Regions from separate parts of the Martinezella sp. CNPSo 3795 genome, predicted to be linked through region 1. Evidence: predicted binding sites of a transcription regulator. Region 1 holds the regulator's gene; each other region holds the start of a gene.
What was found. The regulator PhoB, encoded in region 1, activates phosphate uptake and scavenging genes when phosphate is short. The targets are predictions, from matches to a motif close to TGTCATNNANCTGTCAT.
Positions count from the first base shown of each region.

Region 2: AC13QY_RS13160 (phospholipase C) is a predicted target of PhoB. The motif match lies at 1,459-1,475, and genes of this name have one in related genera.
Region 3: AC13QY_RS15025 (UDP-2,3-diacylglucosamine diphosphatase) is a predicted target of PhoB. The motif match lies at 1,968-1,984, and genes of this name have one in related genera.
Region 4: AC13QY_RS27710 (inorganic phosphate transporter) is a predicted target of PhoB. The motif match lies at 2,325-2,341, and genes of this name have one in related genera.

Region 1 is NZ_JBXSOQ010000005.1:119,704-123,649, forward strand. Features, by position in the region: gene AC13QY_RS16195 (aspartate aminotransferase family protein) at 1-70, opposite strand, end outside; gene AC13QY_RS16200 (GcrA family cell cycle regulator) at 495-1,022, shown strand; gene phoB (phosphate regulon transcriptional regulator PhoB) at 1,112-1,795, opposite strand; gene phoU (phosphate signaling complex protein PhoU) at 1,827-2,540, opposite strand; gene pstB (phosphate ABC transporter ATP-binding protein PstB) at 2,591-3,406, opposite strand; gene pstA (phosphate ABC transporter permease PstA) at 3,422-3,946, opposite strand, start outside.
Region 2 is NZ_JBXSOQ010000003.1:710,909-714,854, reverse strand. Features, by position in the region: gene AC13QY_RS13160 (phospholipase C) at 1-1,371, opposite strand, end outside; gene cysE (serine O-acetyltransferase) at 1,703-2,518, opposite strand; gene AC13QY_RS13150 (WD40 repeat domain-containing protein) at 2,533-3,522, opposite strand; gene AC13QY_RS13145 (CobW family GTP-binding protein) at 3,522-3,946, opposite strand, start outside.
Region 3 is NZ_JBXSOQ010000004.1:342,106-346,051, reverse strand. Features, by position in the region: gene AC13QY_RS15030 (MFS transporter) at 1-929, opposite strand, end outside; gene AC13QY_RS15025 (UDP-2,3-diacylglucosamine diphosphatase) at 1,096-1,902, opposite strand; gene AC13QY_RS15020 (NADP-dependent malic enzyme) at 2,367-3,946, shown strand, end outside.
Region 4 is NZ_JBXSOQ010000013.1:153,888-157,833, forward strand. Features, by position in the region: gene AC13QY_RS27690 (CbtB domain-containing protein) at 144-353, shown strand; gene AC13QY_RS27695 (CbtA family protein) at 366-1,106, shown strand; gene AC13QY_RS27700 (hypothetical protein) at 1,141-1,767, shown strand; gene AC13QY_RS27705 (GCG_CRPN prefix-to-repeats domain-containing protein) at 1,840-2,148, opposite strand; gene AC13QY_RS27710 (inorganic phosphate transporter) at 2,389-3,946, shown strand, end outside.

The DNA of each region.
Region 1 (3,946 bases):
CGCCCTCGCCTCGCTCGAACCGTAACGGAGCGCGCATATAGGTGTCATAAAGCGGCGTGGTCTCGGCCATGGCCATATCTCCTGATCACAACTTTAAGGACCGATCGCTTCGATTTGATGAAACGGGTCCGAAAAAATCAAAAATGCCGCCTTGCGGCGGCCCGGGCACTATTGATGTTTTGCATCGCGATGTCAACAAAACTGGCGTTTTAGCAGGTGCGAGATAGCGCTTGCGGGCAAAAGAGATAGGTTCGGCGGCGCCTATTGCAGAAATGCCACGCCTAGGCAGCAAGTTGGGGAAAACCTCGAAATCGATTCCTCAAGATTCTCGCGACTCTTGTCACGGAGTCAGCCTCACACTAGGTTAAAAAGCAATTGCTAGACTGCATGCGGCGGAACTAGTCACCACAATTTTAGAGCGTTTCGCGCCTCGTTCCCATGCGAGGCAATGGTGAGGGATTCTGCCATCGGAAACGCGACAGCGGAGACAGGGCATGAATTGGACAGACGAACGCGTCGAGAAGCTGAAAAAGCTATGGTCCGAAGGGTTGAGCGCCAGCCAGATCGCTGCGCAGCTCGGTGGCGTGAGCCGTAATGCCGTTATCGGCAAGGTGCACCGCCTGAACCTTCCTGGCCGAGCGAAGGCGGGCGGCACGGCAACCGCGACGCGCACGCCAAAGCGCAGTGCCGCGGCTCCCCGCGCAACGACCTACGGCTCGCGCGTCGCTACCCGCACCGTGGTCGCCCGCCAGCAGGGTGCAACCATGCTGAAGGAAGAGATCGAGATAGATTCCGTCAATGAAATTCAGTATCGCCCGGCATCGAACGTCGTCGTTCCGATCTCCCGCCGCCTCGGCCTGACGGAGCTGACGGAACGCACCTGCAAATGGCCGGTCGGGGACCCGCTGAAGGACGACTTCCACTTCTGCGGCAATGACAGCCCGGATTCGTCCCCCTACTGCACCTATCATCAGCGCATGGCCTACCAGCCGGTGCATGACCGCCGTCGCAACAACGGCTGAAAGTTACCGCAAGACAAAGAGAAACGGGCCCCTCGAGGCCCGTTTTTCTATTTCCGCCGCTATTTAGTAACACCCGAGCGGCGAGCCGCTCAGGCTTCCATGGAATAGCCCGCGCCGCGAACGGTGCGGATGACATCCTGCATATTGGAGAAATTGAGCGCCTTGCGCAGACGGCCGACATGGACGTCGACCGTGCGTTCATCGACGTAGATATCGTGCCCCCATACGCCATCGAGCAGCTGCGAACGCGAGAAGACGCGGCCTGGCGAGGACATCAGGAACTCCAGCAGGCGGAATTCTGTCGGCCCCAGCCGGACTTCGCGGCTCTTGCGGTGGACGCGATGGGTTTCGCGGTCCAGCTCGATATCGCCGCAACGCAGCACCGTGGAGAGAACCTCCGGGCGGGCGCGCCGCAGCATCGCCTTGACGCGGGCCATCAGCTCCGGCGTCGAGAACGGCTTGACGACGTAATCGTCCGCGCCGGTCGAAAGTCCGCGCACGCGCTCGCTTTCCTCGCCGCGAGCCGTCAGCATGATGATCGGCAAGCGCTCCGTCTCCGGCCGCATACGCAGCCGGCGGCAGAGCTCGATGCCGGACACGCCGGGGAGCATCCAGTCGAGGATCAGGAGATCGGGGATGCGCTCCTGGAGACGCAGCTCGGCCTCATCACCTCTGAGGATCGTGTCGACCTCGAAGCCTTCGGCCTCAAGATTGTAGCGCAGCAGAACGCTAAGCGCTTCCTCGTCTTCTACAACAGCAACTCTCGGAACCATGCGCCTATGGTCTCCTTTCTTCGCTTCCAGATTATTCCGTCACTGCGCCGACGGTGTTGGCGGTATCGTCCTTCGGGCGCTCGCCTTCCGGCTGAGCACCGGTCGCCATGTAATAGATCGTCTCGGCGATGTTGGTGGCATGGTCGCCGATGCGCTCGATGTTCTTGGCGCAGAAGAGAAGATGCGTGCAGGTGGTGATGTTGCGCGGATCTTCCATCATGTAGGTCAGCATCTCGCGGAAGAGCGAGGTGTACATGGCGTCGATTTCCTCGTCGCGTTCGCGGATCGACACGGCTTTGTCCGGCGAGCGGGTGGCGTAGACATCAAGAACTTCCTTGAGCTGGCTCAGTGCCAGTTCGGAGAGGTGTTCGATGCCACGAGCGAGACGACGCGGCACGCCCGTGCCCTGAACGGCGATGACGCGCTTTGCGGTATTCTTGCCGAGATCACCGACGCGCTCCAGATCGGAGGCGATGCGGATCGAGCCCATGATTTCGCGCAGGTCCGCTGCCATCGGCTGACGACGAGCGATGGTGACGATCGCCTTGTCACCAACTTCGCGCTCGGCATGGTCGAGAACGACGTCGTCGGAGATGACCTTCTGGGCCAGGGCCGCGTCGCTGTTGACGAGAGCGCGTACGCTGTCGCTAACCATCTGCTCGGCCAGGCCGCCCATTTCGGCAATGCGGCGCGTCAGAAACTTCAGGTCTTCGTCATAGGCAGAGAGAATGTGAGTGGAGACCATTTTTCTATCCTCAAGTGAACTGTGTGAAAGGAGCCGCGCGCCTGCCATCATCAACCAAAACGGCCCATGATGTAATCCTGCGTGCGGAAATCGTCGGGATTGGTGAACATCTTATCGGTGTCGTTCTCCTCGACCAGGTGGCCGAGATGGAACATTGCGGTACGCTGCGAGACACGAGCGGCCTGCTGCATGGAATGCGTCACGATGACGATGGTGAAATTCTCCCGAAGCTCGTGGATGAGATCCTCGACCTTGGCGGTTGCGATCGGATCGAGCGCAGAGCACGGCTCGTCCATCAGGATCACCTCCGGGCTGACCGCAACGGCGCGCGCGATGCAGAGGCGCTGCTGCTGGCCGCCCGACAGGCTCGTGCCGGCGTCATGGAGCCGATCCTTCACCTCACCCCAGAGACCGGCCTTCTGCAGACTGGTTTCGACGATATGCTCGAGATCGGCCTTCGAGCGATGCAGGCCATGGATGCGCGGGCCGTAGGCGACATTCTCGTAGATCGACTTCGGAAACGGGTTGGGCTTCTGGAAGACCATGCCGACGCGGGCGCGCAATTCCACGACGTCGATGCTGTCGTCGTAGACATCCTGATCGTCGAGCGTGATCTTGCCGGTGACGCGGCAGGTCTCGATCGTATCGTTCATGCGGTTGAGGCAGCGCAGGAAGGTGGACTTGCCACAGCCGGAAGGGCCGATCAGAGCCGTGACCGTATTGGCGCGGATCTTCAGATTGACGTCGAAGAGCGCCCGCTTGTCGCCGTAGAACACAGAAACGTCCTGGCCGATCATCTTGTAAGGGATCGTCGTCATCTTCTTGGCCAAGGCTCTTTCGCTGGCAGCTTCCGTCATCATGTTCATTTCGTGCGCCCTCCCTTACCAGCGCCGCTCGAAGCGGCGGCGCAGCAGGATGGCGCCGATGTTCATCGCGACGAGGAAGAAGAGGAGCACGATGATGGCGCCGGACGTCCTTTCGACGAAGGCCCGCTCGGCTTCGCTCGCCCACATGTAGATCTGCACCGGCAGCGCCGTCGAGGGATCGAGCGGCGATGCCGGATAATTGGCAACGAAGGCGACCATGCCGATCAGAAGCAGTGGCGCGGTCTCTCCGAGCGCATGGGCAAGCCCTAGGATCGTGCCCGTCAGAATGCCAGGCATCGCGAGCGGCAGAACATGATGGAAGACCATCTGCATGCGCGATGCGCCAAGACCGAGCGCTGCGCTGCGGATCGACGGCGGCACTGCACGCAAGGCGGAGCGCGTGGCGATGATGATCATCGGCAGCGTCATCAGGCTCAGTACAAGGCCGCCGACCAGCGACGCCGAGCGCGGCAGCCCCATCATGTTGATGAAGACCGAGAGACCCAGCAGGCCATAGACGATCGAGGGGACAGCAGCGAG
Region 2 (3,946 bases), on a different contig from region 1:
CGCCGGCTGGCCGTTGACGCCGGGCAGGGCAGTGCCGGTGGAACAGCCGTCGCCGCTCAGAACGTCATAGCCTTTGACGGGGATTTTCGACGGATTGACGACCGCATGGGCATGATCATACCAGCCGTCGGAATCGTCGTAGAGGATAATGATGGCGGTGTCCTTCCAGTCCGGCGAATTCTGCACGGTGTTGACCACCTGTGTGACGAATTCCTGCTCGTCGAGCGGATCGGAATAGCCGGCGTGGCCATCTTGATAGGCCGGTGCCTTCAGGAAGCTGACGGCGGGCATATTGCCGTTCTTCAGGGCCGCGTAGAAATCCGTCATGTCGTACTGGTGATTTGCCGCATCGGTCGTGCCGATCGTTGCCACCGAAGACGGACGCGCATGTGTCGGGTTGGCCGTTGAGGCGTAATACTGGAACGGCTGGTGATGCGGAATATAATCGGTGTAATTGACCTTGGTGATGGCCGATGTAGTCGCGCGCTTGCAGCCGGTCGTGCCGTCCGGGTTGGTCTGCGAGAGGTCGAAGCCGCCCTCGAAGAAGCCCCAGGTGATCTTGTGCTCGTTCAACATGTCGCCGATGTTCTTGCCGTACATCAGCGCCGTCTGGCCGACCGAACAGACGTCGCCCGTCGGATCGAAATCGCTGATCGCGGTCCAGCCGCCATTGCCGTCGGGCACGATGCGGCCCTTGGAATAGGTGCCGTCGCTTTCCAGCGTATAGCCGGGCGGCAGGATGGCGCCATTGGTCTGGCCGGAGATCAGGTTCAGCGCGCCGGGGGTCGAAGGGCCGAAATTGGTGGAGAAGGAATTGTCGTTCAGCGCATAGTGCTGGGCATAATTCCAAAGGGCCGTGACGGTGTTACCGTCGTAATAGCCCATGACCTGACCCTTGGTGCCGAAGGCGCCGGCAGCACCCTTGGTGCCCTTGCCGGTATTGGCGGGGAAGAGGTCCATGGCGAAGTTGTTGTAGGCGGCCTGTTCGGCGGTATAGCCATGGTTCTGCGACTGGGTTGCGGCCTGCGTGCGGTCGAGCCGGAAGGGGGCTGCCGCATCGGCGCCGTTTGCCGTGTTGGTTTTGTTCGGATTGTTGTCCAGAAGACCGGCATTGGCGAGCGTATTGATATCGGTCGGCGTGTTGTCGGCGGCCTTGAATGCCGGTTCGCCATCGACGTTCGCTGCCTTGGGGTAGGTCGCGAAATAATGGTCGAAGGAGACATTTTCCTGGAAGATAACGACAAGATGCTTGATGGGGGTCGCGGTATTCGGTGCCGGCGCCATATCGGCGGCACCGGCGGCGGAACAGAGCAAAACAAGGGTAAGCGCGCTGCCGGCTTTAAGGGCGGCGCGACGTGAAAAACTGGTCATCGTCATATCCTCTTCGAGTGGGGGCATTGCTCCGGCGCATTTGCGCCACGCCGGGCATAGAGAACCCTTTCGAGCTATCAATGGAGCATGACAGTTCCATGAAGGGTAAGGGGAGCGTTTCCGGTGCTACCTTATGTCACGGACTGGTGGCGGGGCGCTTCCTCACCCGCCCTCGTGCTTCGAGACGGCCCTTCGGGCCTCCTCAGCATGAGGGCTGATCTGCGTGCCTCGTCACGGAACTTGCTCCACCTCATGGTGAGGTGCAGCGGCGTTAAGCGCAGCGAAAACGACGATGCCTCGAACCACGAGGTGGCCACAGTCCCAGGCGAAATCAGATATTCTGATCCATCGTCTCGGCCGGGATCTCGTCGGCGCGATGGATGCGCACGACCGCGGCGGGTACGCCTGCGACCGTGCAATGCGGCGGTACGGTTTTGACCACGACGCTGCCAGCGGCAACCTTGCTGAAGGCGCCCACCTCGATATTGCCGAGGATCTTGGCGCCGGCGCCGATCATCACGCCGTGGCGGATCTTCGGATGACGATCGCCGCTCTCCTTGCCGGTGCCGCCGAGCGTGACGTTCTGCAGGATGGAGACCTCATCCTCTATCACGGCGGTTTCGCCGATGACGATGCCGGAGCCGTGGTCGAGCATGATCGAGGTGCCGATCTTCGCGGCCGGATGGATATCCGGGCCGAAGACGAGCGAGACGAGATTGGAGAGCCAGCTTGCAATTTCCCTGCGGCCTTCCGTCCAGAGCGCATGGGCGATGCGGTGCGTCTGCAGGGCATGGAACCCCTTCAGATTGAGAAGCGCATGCAGGTAGGTGGTGCAGGCGGGGTCGCGGGTTCGCACTGCGACAAGATCCGCTTCGGTCGCCTGCAGGATGGCAGGATATCGCATCAGTACGTCGGACAGCAGCGAAAACATGTCACCGTGCTCGATCCTGACAACGCAGAGCCGGGCGGCCAATACGTTTGCAAGGCTTTCGGCCTCGGAGTTTCCGGCAAGCAATTGCGCCTGCAGCAGGGGCGCAAGCGTCGGCTCGCGCGCCGCCAGTTCGGCGGCTTCGCAACGGATCACATCCCAGACGTTTTCGGCCGGGGCAGGTGCATTTCCGGCGATTGCCGTTCCTGACTGGGGCATGATCCTGTCTTCCTCTAGGCCGAAATGTCGATGACGCCGCAATCACCGGCTTCGGAAGCGAAGGCGAGAAGCTTGCCGGACTTGCTCCAGCTCATCGATGTGATCGCACCCTTGCCAGGCCGGCGCAAGAGCGCTTCCTTGGCGTCGCCGATGCGAACCGCAAGGATCATACCATCGATGAAGCCGATGGCGAGGATATCCTCGGCGGGATGGAATTTCACGGAGGTTGCCATGATATTCGCGCGTGTGCCGAGCTCGAGCGGGGCCTTGCCCATCGGCCCGTCCTTGCCCTGGAAGGGCCAGACGATTGCGGCCGGTGCGCCGGACGAGGCAAGCCATTTGCCCTTGTTGGACCAGGAGAGCGACTTCACCTTGGCGGGATAGCCGGTCATGCGCATGTGGCGGGCTTCGGCGCCGGGCTTCGTATCCAGCTTCCAGCCGTGCAGGGCGTTTTCCTGCATTGTGGTGACGATGAACTGGCCGTCCGGCGAGAAGGTGACGCTCGTATGGGCACCCTTCCATTCCAGGTTGATCGGCTGCGCGCTCATGCCGACCCAGTGCAGGGATACGCCATTATAGCGGGCAACCGCGATGCGCAGGCCCTTGGGTGCAAAGGCTATGCCTTCGACGGTGCGTTCTTCCGGAAACTCTTTCGTCGTCCCATCGGAGAGCCGTACGAAAGTGCTCTTGCCATAGGAATAGGCGACGGAGCCCTGCGGGCCGGCTGCAAGCTGGCTGATCCATTTGCGCGGCGCTTCTGCGAGCACCGTCGTGCTGCCGTCGGCTGCGATCCTCTGAACCTTGCCGTCCTCGCCGCCGGAAATCAGGCTTTCGCTATAGGGATCGCGGATGCAGGTCAGCGTCCCCTGATGGGCTTCGGTAACCTTCTCGCCGCCTTCGAGGCGGTGGATCGCGCCGGCGGCGCTGGCGAAGAAGGGGGTGTCACCTAAAAATTCGACGGCCAGAACGTGGCCGTCGATATCAAGCGGAGCAACAGTCGGCATCAGGCAGACGCCTCGCACGCCTTGAAGCTGGCTTCCAGCTTTTCGCGGTCGAGCTCGCGGCCGATGAAGACGAGGCGGCTTTCATGCTTCTCGCCGTCCTTCCAGGGGCGCTGATGATCGCCTTCGATGATCATGTGCACGCCCTGAACGACGTAGCGCTCCGGATCGTCCTTGAAAGCGATGATCCCCTTGAGGCGCAGGATATTCGGGCCTTGCGTCTGCGTGACCTTCTGGATCCAGGGGAAGAAGCGCTCCGGGTTCATCTCGCCGCCACGCAGCGAAACCGACTGCACGGTGACGTCGTGGATCGGCGACAGGCCGTGGTGATGATGGTCGTGATCGTGGTGGTGATGATCATGATCATGATCGTGGTCATGATCATGATGATGGTGGTGATCGTGATCATGGTCGTGATGGTGATGAT
Region 3 (3,946 bases), on a different contig from region 1:
CATTGCAGCACAAAATAGCCGATGAAGCCGAAATTGCTCGGAAACAGGACCCAGCGCAGAATGCACATGGTCGAACCGAAGAAGATGAGCGTCCAGGCGCTGAACCTCCTGCTCAGTTTTCTCGACAGGAAAAACACCATCACCTCGGCCGTGACGCCAATGCTCCACAGCACGGCTATCTCGGCGCCGGAAAAGCCGAGCTTATGCCAGTAGATCGACGCAAATGTATAGAGCATCGCATGGCTCGATTGCTGTATCGATACGCCGATCATGGTTATAAGCAATTGCGGCGAGCGCAGATTTCCGGTCGGCGATTGCAGATTGATCGGTTGGTTGCGCCGGCGCGTCGGCCCGATACGTGGCGCGAAAAAGCCCATCATCGTCGTCAGAATGAACCCCGCCACCATCACGGGCAATACTGTCGTGCCGCCCCACATGCCGATCAGCTGGCCGCCGAGAAGGGTCGACAGGATAAAGGTGATCGATCCCCAGACCCGCATGGAACCGTAGTCGAAACCCCAGCGGCGCACACCCGACATGGCAATCGATTCGACCACCGGTACGTAAGGCGCGTAAGTAGCGCCCTGAATGCCGTAGACCAGAAGCACCGGCCAGAAATCGCTGGTCCAGTAAAGCGCGATTGCCGTCAGCAGCGACAAGGCACCCGACCATAACAATACATCGGCCCGCTCTCTCATGTGATCGGCCAGTACCGCGATGATGGGTGTCACGAGGACGCGCACGACCATGGGAATGGCGATCACCAGGCCAATCTCGTGATCGTTGAAATTCAGCCCCGCCAACCAGACGGGAAAGAAGGGTACGGCAATGCCGTTGACGAACAACGGAGCGCAATAGGACAAGGCGGCGCGCAAGCGGAAATAAGGAGGCGCACCCTCGCCCTGGAAGGACTTGATCGCGGGAATCATGACAGACCTGAAGGGGAACGTACTTGTCCCTATCATGCTATCGAGAATACGACTATGGCGAGAAATGGCCAAAACCGTAACGTTTCGGAAAAATCCGAAGCCAGGGCTGTCTTGCAGCGATCAATAATTATGACAAGCCATTATCAAGCCTGTGAAGAGCCAGAAATCAGGCCGCCTGTGCGCCGAGGGCCTGCGGTATTTCTCCGACCTGCGAGCCGACTGGCTGCGTTTCGAGAATATTCTGCCACGTGATCAGCTCGAACGTGCCGTCTTCGTGTTCGGCAATCGCCGTGCAGCTTTCCACCCAGTCGCCCGTGTTGATGTAACGGATCCCATCGAGATCCTCGATCACGGCATGGTGGATATGACCGCAGATGACGCCATCTGCATCATTGCGCTTGGCCTCTTCGGCCACGACACGCTGAAACTCGCCGATGAAATTGACGGCGTGCTTCACCTGCAGCTTTGCCCAGGCCGAAAAGGACCAATAGGGCATGTTCAGGCGTCGGCGCACCGCCGCAAGTCCGATATTGATCAAGATGGCCATGTCGTAAGCCCAGTCTCCGAGATAGGCGAGCAGGCGGGCATTGCGGACAACGACATCGAATTCGTCGCCGTGCAGGATGAGATATTTCTTCCCGTCGGCCGTTTCATGCATGGCGCGCTGCGCCACCTCGATACCGCCGAAGTGCATTCCGGGGAAGTCACGCAGGAATTCGTCGTGATTGCCGGGGATATAAACGATGCGCGTGCCCTTGCGCGCCTTGCGCAGGAGCTTCTGTACGACGTCGTTGCAATCCTGGGGCCAGTACCAGTTTCGCTTCAGCCGCCAGCCATCAACGATGTCGCCAACCAGGAAGATGGTATCGGCCTCGTGATAACGGAGAAAATCGAGCAGGTAATCCGCCTTGGCGGCCTTCGAGCCGAGATGCACGTCAGAAATGAATAGCGTTCGGAAATGCCGGGGGTCCATGTTTTCATTCACGAACTTTATGTCCGTGCCCTATCCTACATTGGCTATTCCAAAACCAGACTCGTGTTTCAGGAAGATGACAAACCCTGTGCTTGGCGGCCCAGCGGCGACGTTCAACCAAGTTTCGCGGCAACTGCGAGGTCAGGACGATTGCTTGTAAAGCTGGCGATACCAAGGCGAAACATGGCCCGCGCCGCCTCGCTTGGATGAGCCGCCCATCTGTGCACTTTCACGCCATTCTTTCCAAGATGACGCGTTCGCAGCCTTCGACTTGCGGAAAGGACATCGCGCGATCTGCGATCATTGCGGAAAAGGCAATTCAGTTTTGCCACGACAAAAACGCCTTGTGACCTCAATTCCATACTGTGAAGGCGAAGCGATTGATGTATGCAGAAGACTCAAAGCGCAGGCAGGAATGGAGACGCAAGTTGGATACGAACGACACTTCGAAAGCAGCCAAGAACATGGCGAGCGGAAATTTCGACGAGCAGGCGCTTTATTTCCATCGTTATCCCCGTCCCGGCAAGCTCGAAATTCAAGCGACCAAGCCGCTGGGCAATCAGCGCGATCTGGCACTTGCCTATTCCCCCGGCGTCGCTGCCCCCTGCATCGCCATCCGCGACAACCCCGAAACGGCAGCTGACTATACATCCCGCGCCAATCTCGTAGCGGTGATTTCCAACGGTTCCGCCGTGCTCGGGCTCGGCAATATCGGTCCGCTCGCTTCGAAGCCTGTTATGGAAGGCAAGGCCGTTCTCTTCAAGAAATTCGCCGGCATCGACGTCTTCGACATCGAAATCGCAGCACCGACGGTCGATGAGATGGTCAATACCGTCTCGGCGCTCGAGCCGACCTTCGGCGGTATCAATCTCGAAGACATCAAGGCGCCGGAATGCTTTGACGTCGAGCGCCGCCTGCGCGAGAAAATGGAAATTCCGGTCTTTCACGACGATCAGCACGGCACCGCCATCATCGTCGCCGCCGCCATCCTCAATGGGCTGGAACTGGCCGGCAAAAAGATCGAAGACGTCAAGATCGTCGCTTCCGGCGCGGGGGCGGCGGCGCTCGCCTGCCTTAACCTGCTCGTCATCCTCGGCGCCAGGCGCGAGAACATCTGGGTCCACGATATCGAGGGTCTGGTCTACAAGGATCGCAACGTCCTGATGGACGCGTGGAAATCCGTCTACGCTCAAGATAGCGACAAGCGCGTGCTCGCCGAATCCATTCCGGGCGCCGACGTCTTCCTCGGCCTGTCGGCTGCCGGCGTGCTGAAACCCGAATTGCTGGCGCAGATGGCCGAAAAGCCGCTGATCATGGCGCTCGCCAACCCGACGCCGGAAATCATGCCGGATCTCGCCCGTGCCGCCCGTCCCGATGCAATGATCTGCACTGGCCGCTCGGACTTCCCGAACCAGGTCAACAACGTCCTCTGCTTCCCCTATATTTTCCGCGGAGCGCTCGATTGCGGCGCCAAGACGATCAACGAAGAGATGAAGATGGCCGCCGTGCGCGCCATTGCCGCGCTTGCCCGCGAGGAACCTTCCGATGTCGCCGCCCGCGCCTATACAGGCGAAACGCCGGTCTTCGGGCCCAATTACCTGATCCCCTCGCCCTTCGACCCGCGCCTGATCCTGCGCATTGCGCCGGCTGTGGCGAAGGCAGCCGCGGAAAGCGGCGTCGCCCTGCGCCCGATCAAGGATTTTGACGCCTATATGGACGAGCTCAACCGCTTCGTCTTCCGTTCGGGCTTCGTGATGAAGCCGATCTTTGCGGCTGCGAAGATTGCCGAGCGCAAACGCGTCGTCTTCTCCGAAGGCGAAGATGAGCGCGTGCTGCGCGCCGCCCAGGTCCTGCTCGAGGAAGGCACCGCCGTCCCGATCCTAATCGGTCGTCCTTCCGTCATCGAGACGCGCCTCAAGCGCTACGGCCTGAAGATTCGCCCTCATACGGATTTCGCTGTCATCAATCCCGAAGACGATCCGCGCTTCCGCGAGTATGTCGAACTTTATTTCTCGCTGGTCGGCCGCGCGGGCGTTATCCCAGA
Region 4 (3,946 bases), on a different contig from region 1:
ACTTGCGGGTGTGGAAGCCGGTGGAAACCCGGCGCGGTCGCGCCACTGTAATCGATGACGGAAACTTCGCCTTCGAGAGCCAGACCCTTCCCGCACGAACCCTTCCGCAAATGGAACGCGCTTTTCTTAACGAGGGAAATACAATGTCCGACACCACTTTCGCCCCATCCGCAGTTCCGCAGCCGATTCCGCTCGGCCAAATCCTGCCCTGGGCCATTTTTGCCGGCCTGCTGATGCTGCTCGCGATCTATTTCATCGGTGCAGAGGAAGGCGCGACCTCGCTCTTCTCGGGCATGTATGTGCACGAATTCGTGCATGATGCCCGCCACCTTCTCGGCTTCCCCTGCCACTAAGGGTTCAAGCACATGGTTGGACGTCTTTTGCTCCGCGGCATGATCGTCGGGGCCTTGGCCGGTATTTTCGTTTTTGCTTTTGCCCACATCTTCGGCGAACCGCTGGTCGACTGGGCCATCGGGTTTGAAGAAAAGGCCGCGCAGGCGGCCGGCGAAGCTCCTGAACCAGAGATTGTCAGCCGCGCTACGCAGGCGGGCATCGGTCTCTTCACCGGCAGCGTGATCTTTTCCACCGCAATCGGCGGATTGTTCGCGCTGGTTTTCTCCTTCATCTACGGCCGCATCAGCCCCTTGGGTGCGCGCGGCACGGCAGCGCTGCTCGCGCTCGCCGCTTTCGTGACGATTTCGCTCGTGCCCGATCTCAAGTATCCGGCAAATCCGCCGGCCGTCGGCAATCCCGATACGATCGGCGCGAGAACGGAACTGTTCTTCATCATGATCGTTGCCTCCGTCATCGGCATGATCGTCGCCGTCGGCTTCGGTCGGAGGCTGGCGGCGCGATATGGTTCCTGGAACGGTGCGATCATTGCCGGCATTGGCTACATCGCCTTCATCGCGCTGATCCAATATCTGCTTCCCCCCATCAACGAAGTGCCCGAGCAGTTTTCCGCCGTCGTGCTCTGGCGCTTCCGCGTCACCTCGCTCGGCATGCACGCCATTCTCTGGACGACGCTCGGTCTTGCCTTCGGAGCCTGGGCGGAACGTCAGTTGCCGCAGACACGCTACGGCAATGCGGCCCTACGCCGGGCTTAGTGTGGTAAATAGATCGCATCCCGCGCATGGCAACATGCGCGGGAGACGCCCGTATCCAGGTGGCGTCCTATTTGCAATCTTCTGTCTCATCGTTGCAGGTTGGCCAGCTTCGGTTGCCGCACATGGCGGCGGCTCCTCCGGCAGCCAGGCCGGCATCCCGATTCCCAGTCTCACCCATGGCGAGATGGCGGTGATCGCTCCCTATTACGGGCGGATCATCTCGCTTGCCGAGAGCATATCGGATACCGACGAAACCTTCCGCCGTCTCTTGAACTTCGCGCAGATCCAGCGCGCCTATTGCCTATGGGGCGTGATGCCAGGCAGCGTCAGCGACGAGGAAAGCCCTTTCAACGAATGTTCGCACGCCTATTTTGCGGCTGCAAAAGCAGTGCTGCTGCAGATGCGCGTGATGAAAGTGGAAAAGGAACCGGTCGACGACCTCGTCTCCGATATCGATATGGCACTCGTGCGCAATAATCTCTCGCTCGTCCTGTGCAAATTCAGCGGCGAGAACTTCAACACGGCCGATCTCATCCGGCCGAAGCTTGCAGATATCGCGCTTCATGCGAAAAGCCTTGCTGCGATCTTATCGGCCAGCCTGTTCGTACTTGCAGGGCTATGGTTAGGAGCGCGCGCATTGCGGGCGCAAGCTCAATCTTAGGAACCGCTGCGCACTGTTCCTCGAACTGGCCTTAACAAAACACCGCCGCAAGATGCGGCGGTGTTTCTGATCTTACCAGTAACGCGGGCGATCGCGCCAACGGTCATCGCGCCAGCCATCGCGATGATGGCGATGGCCGTGCCAGCCCCATGGCGGCGGCGGTGGCGGCCTGTAGTACCCCCAGCGCCGGGGCGGCGGACCCCAGCGATTGGGGCGGCATTCGCCCCAGCGCGTCAGGTGCCAGCCACGACCGCAGGCATAGTCAACTTTCACGATCGGCGCTGAGGCCGCTGTCCCAACGGCTGGGATAGGCATTGCCTCTGCCGAAGATACAACCAGGCTGCCAAACAAGGCAGCGATGGCAATCACGGACGATCTCATTTTGATGGCCCTCTATCCAAGTCCCTTACATGCGGGATTTAACCCCCTAAGGTATGAACGCCGGCTGAACCGAAAAAGGTCATTTGACGGCGAAATCAAGATCAGACCAAACGCCTGACCGCAGCCAAAAAAGCGTCCTGTTGCCGGTATTTGCAGCCAGCCGCAACCTACTCGCGCGTCACGAGAGTTTCATGAAGGAGGCTTACACCAACGATATCAATTGCCATAAAGGAGTTTGGGATGGTCGACCTCGCTTCAAACACTTCGGAGGGTGGCAATGCCAACCATCCAATTCACGGCGCCGGTAGTTCGGCAAAATGGTTTCTGCCGATCTTCGGTGTCGTCGTGCTGGCCGGCCTTGCCTATGTCGGCTATGCTCTTGGCAGCGACCTCGCCGAAGCCGCCGCCGTTCCGTGGATCCTGCTCGGCCTGGCGCTGCTGATCGCGCTCGGCTTCGAATTCGTCAACGGCTTCCACGATACTGCCAACGCCGTCGCCACTGTCATCTATACGCGCTCGCTGCCGGCGGAATTCGCCGTCATATGGTCGGGCTTCTTCAACTTCCTCGGTGTTCTCACGTCTTCAGGCGCCGTCGCCTTCGGCATCTTGGCGCTGCTGCCGGTCGAACTCATCCTGCAAGTCGGCTCCGGCTCCGGTCTCGCCATGGTCTTCGCCCTGCTGACCGCCGCCATCATCTGGAACCTCGGCACCTGGTATCTCGGCTTGCCGGCCTCGAGTTCGCATACGCTCGTCGGCTCGATCATCGGGGTCGGCCTCGCCAACCAGTTCCTGGCACCCGCCGGCTCCGCCACCAGCGGTGTCGACTGGTCACAGGCAAGCAACGTCGGCATGTCGCTGCTCCTGTCGCCGATCATTGGCTTTGCCGCAGCTGCAATATTGCTGCTGGTCGCCAAGGTGCTGATCCGCAACAAGGAGCTTTATGAAGCGCCGAAAGGCAATACGCCGCCACCGATCTGGATCCGCGGCCTGCTGATCTTCACTTGCACCGGCGTCAGCTTCGCTCACGGCTCGAACGACGGCCAGAAGGGCATGGGCCTCATCATGCTTATCCTCATCGGCCTCGTGCCGACGGCTTTCGCGCTGAACCGCACACCCGATGTCAACTATCTCGAAGCTTACAAGGCTGCCTCAACGCAGGTTGAGACCGTGCTTGGCAAGTACGTGAAACCGGGCGTTGCCGCTCCGGCCGATCCGAAGGCCGCTGTCAGCAGTGCCGTCAAGACCAAGACCTGGACGGACGCGACGACGCCGGCTCTTCAAGCATACATTCATGCCACGAGCGCCGAGATCGCCGCCTATCCAAGCGTCGAGAAGCTGCCAAACGGGCTCGTCGGCAACGTTCGTAACGATATCTACCTGATCGGTGAATCGCTGAAGCTCATCGACAAGCAGAAGCTGCTGCCGATGAGCGCCGACGACCTGAAGGCCGTCACGAACTATCATGCCGCCGTCGATCACGCGACCAAGTTCATCCCGCTCTGGGTGAAGGTTGCCGTCGCCTTGGCGCTCGGCCTCGGCACCATGGTCGGCTGGAAGCGCATCGTCGTCACCGTCGGCGAAAAGATCGGCAAGACGCACCTGACCTACGGCCAGGGTGCCGCCGCCGAAGTCGTCGCCATGCTGACGATCGGTGCTGCCGACCATCTCGGCCTGCCGGTCTCGACCACGCACGTCCTGTCCTCCGGCGTCGCCGGCACCATGGCCGCCAACGGTTCCGGCCTGCAATGGTCGACCGTGCGCAACATGCTGATGGCCTGGATCCTAACGCTGCCGGCCT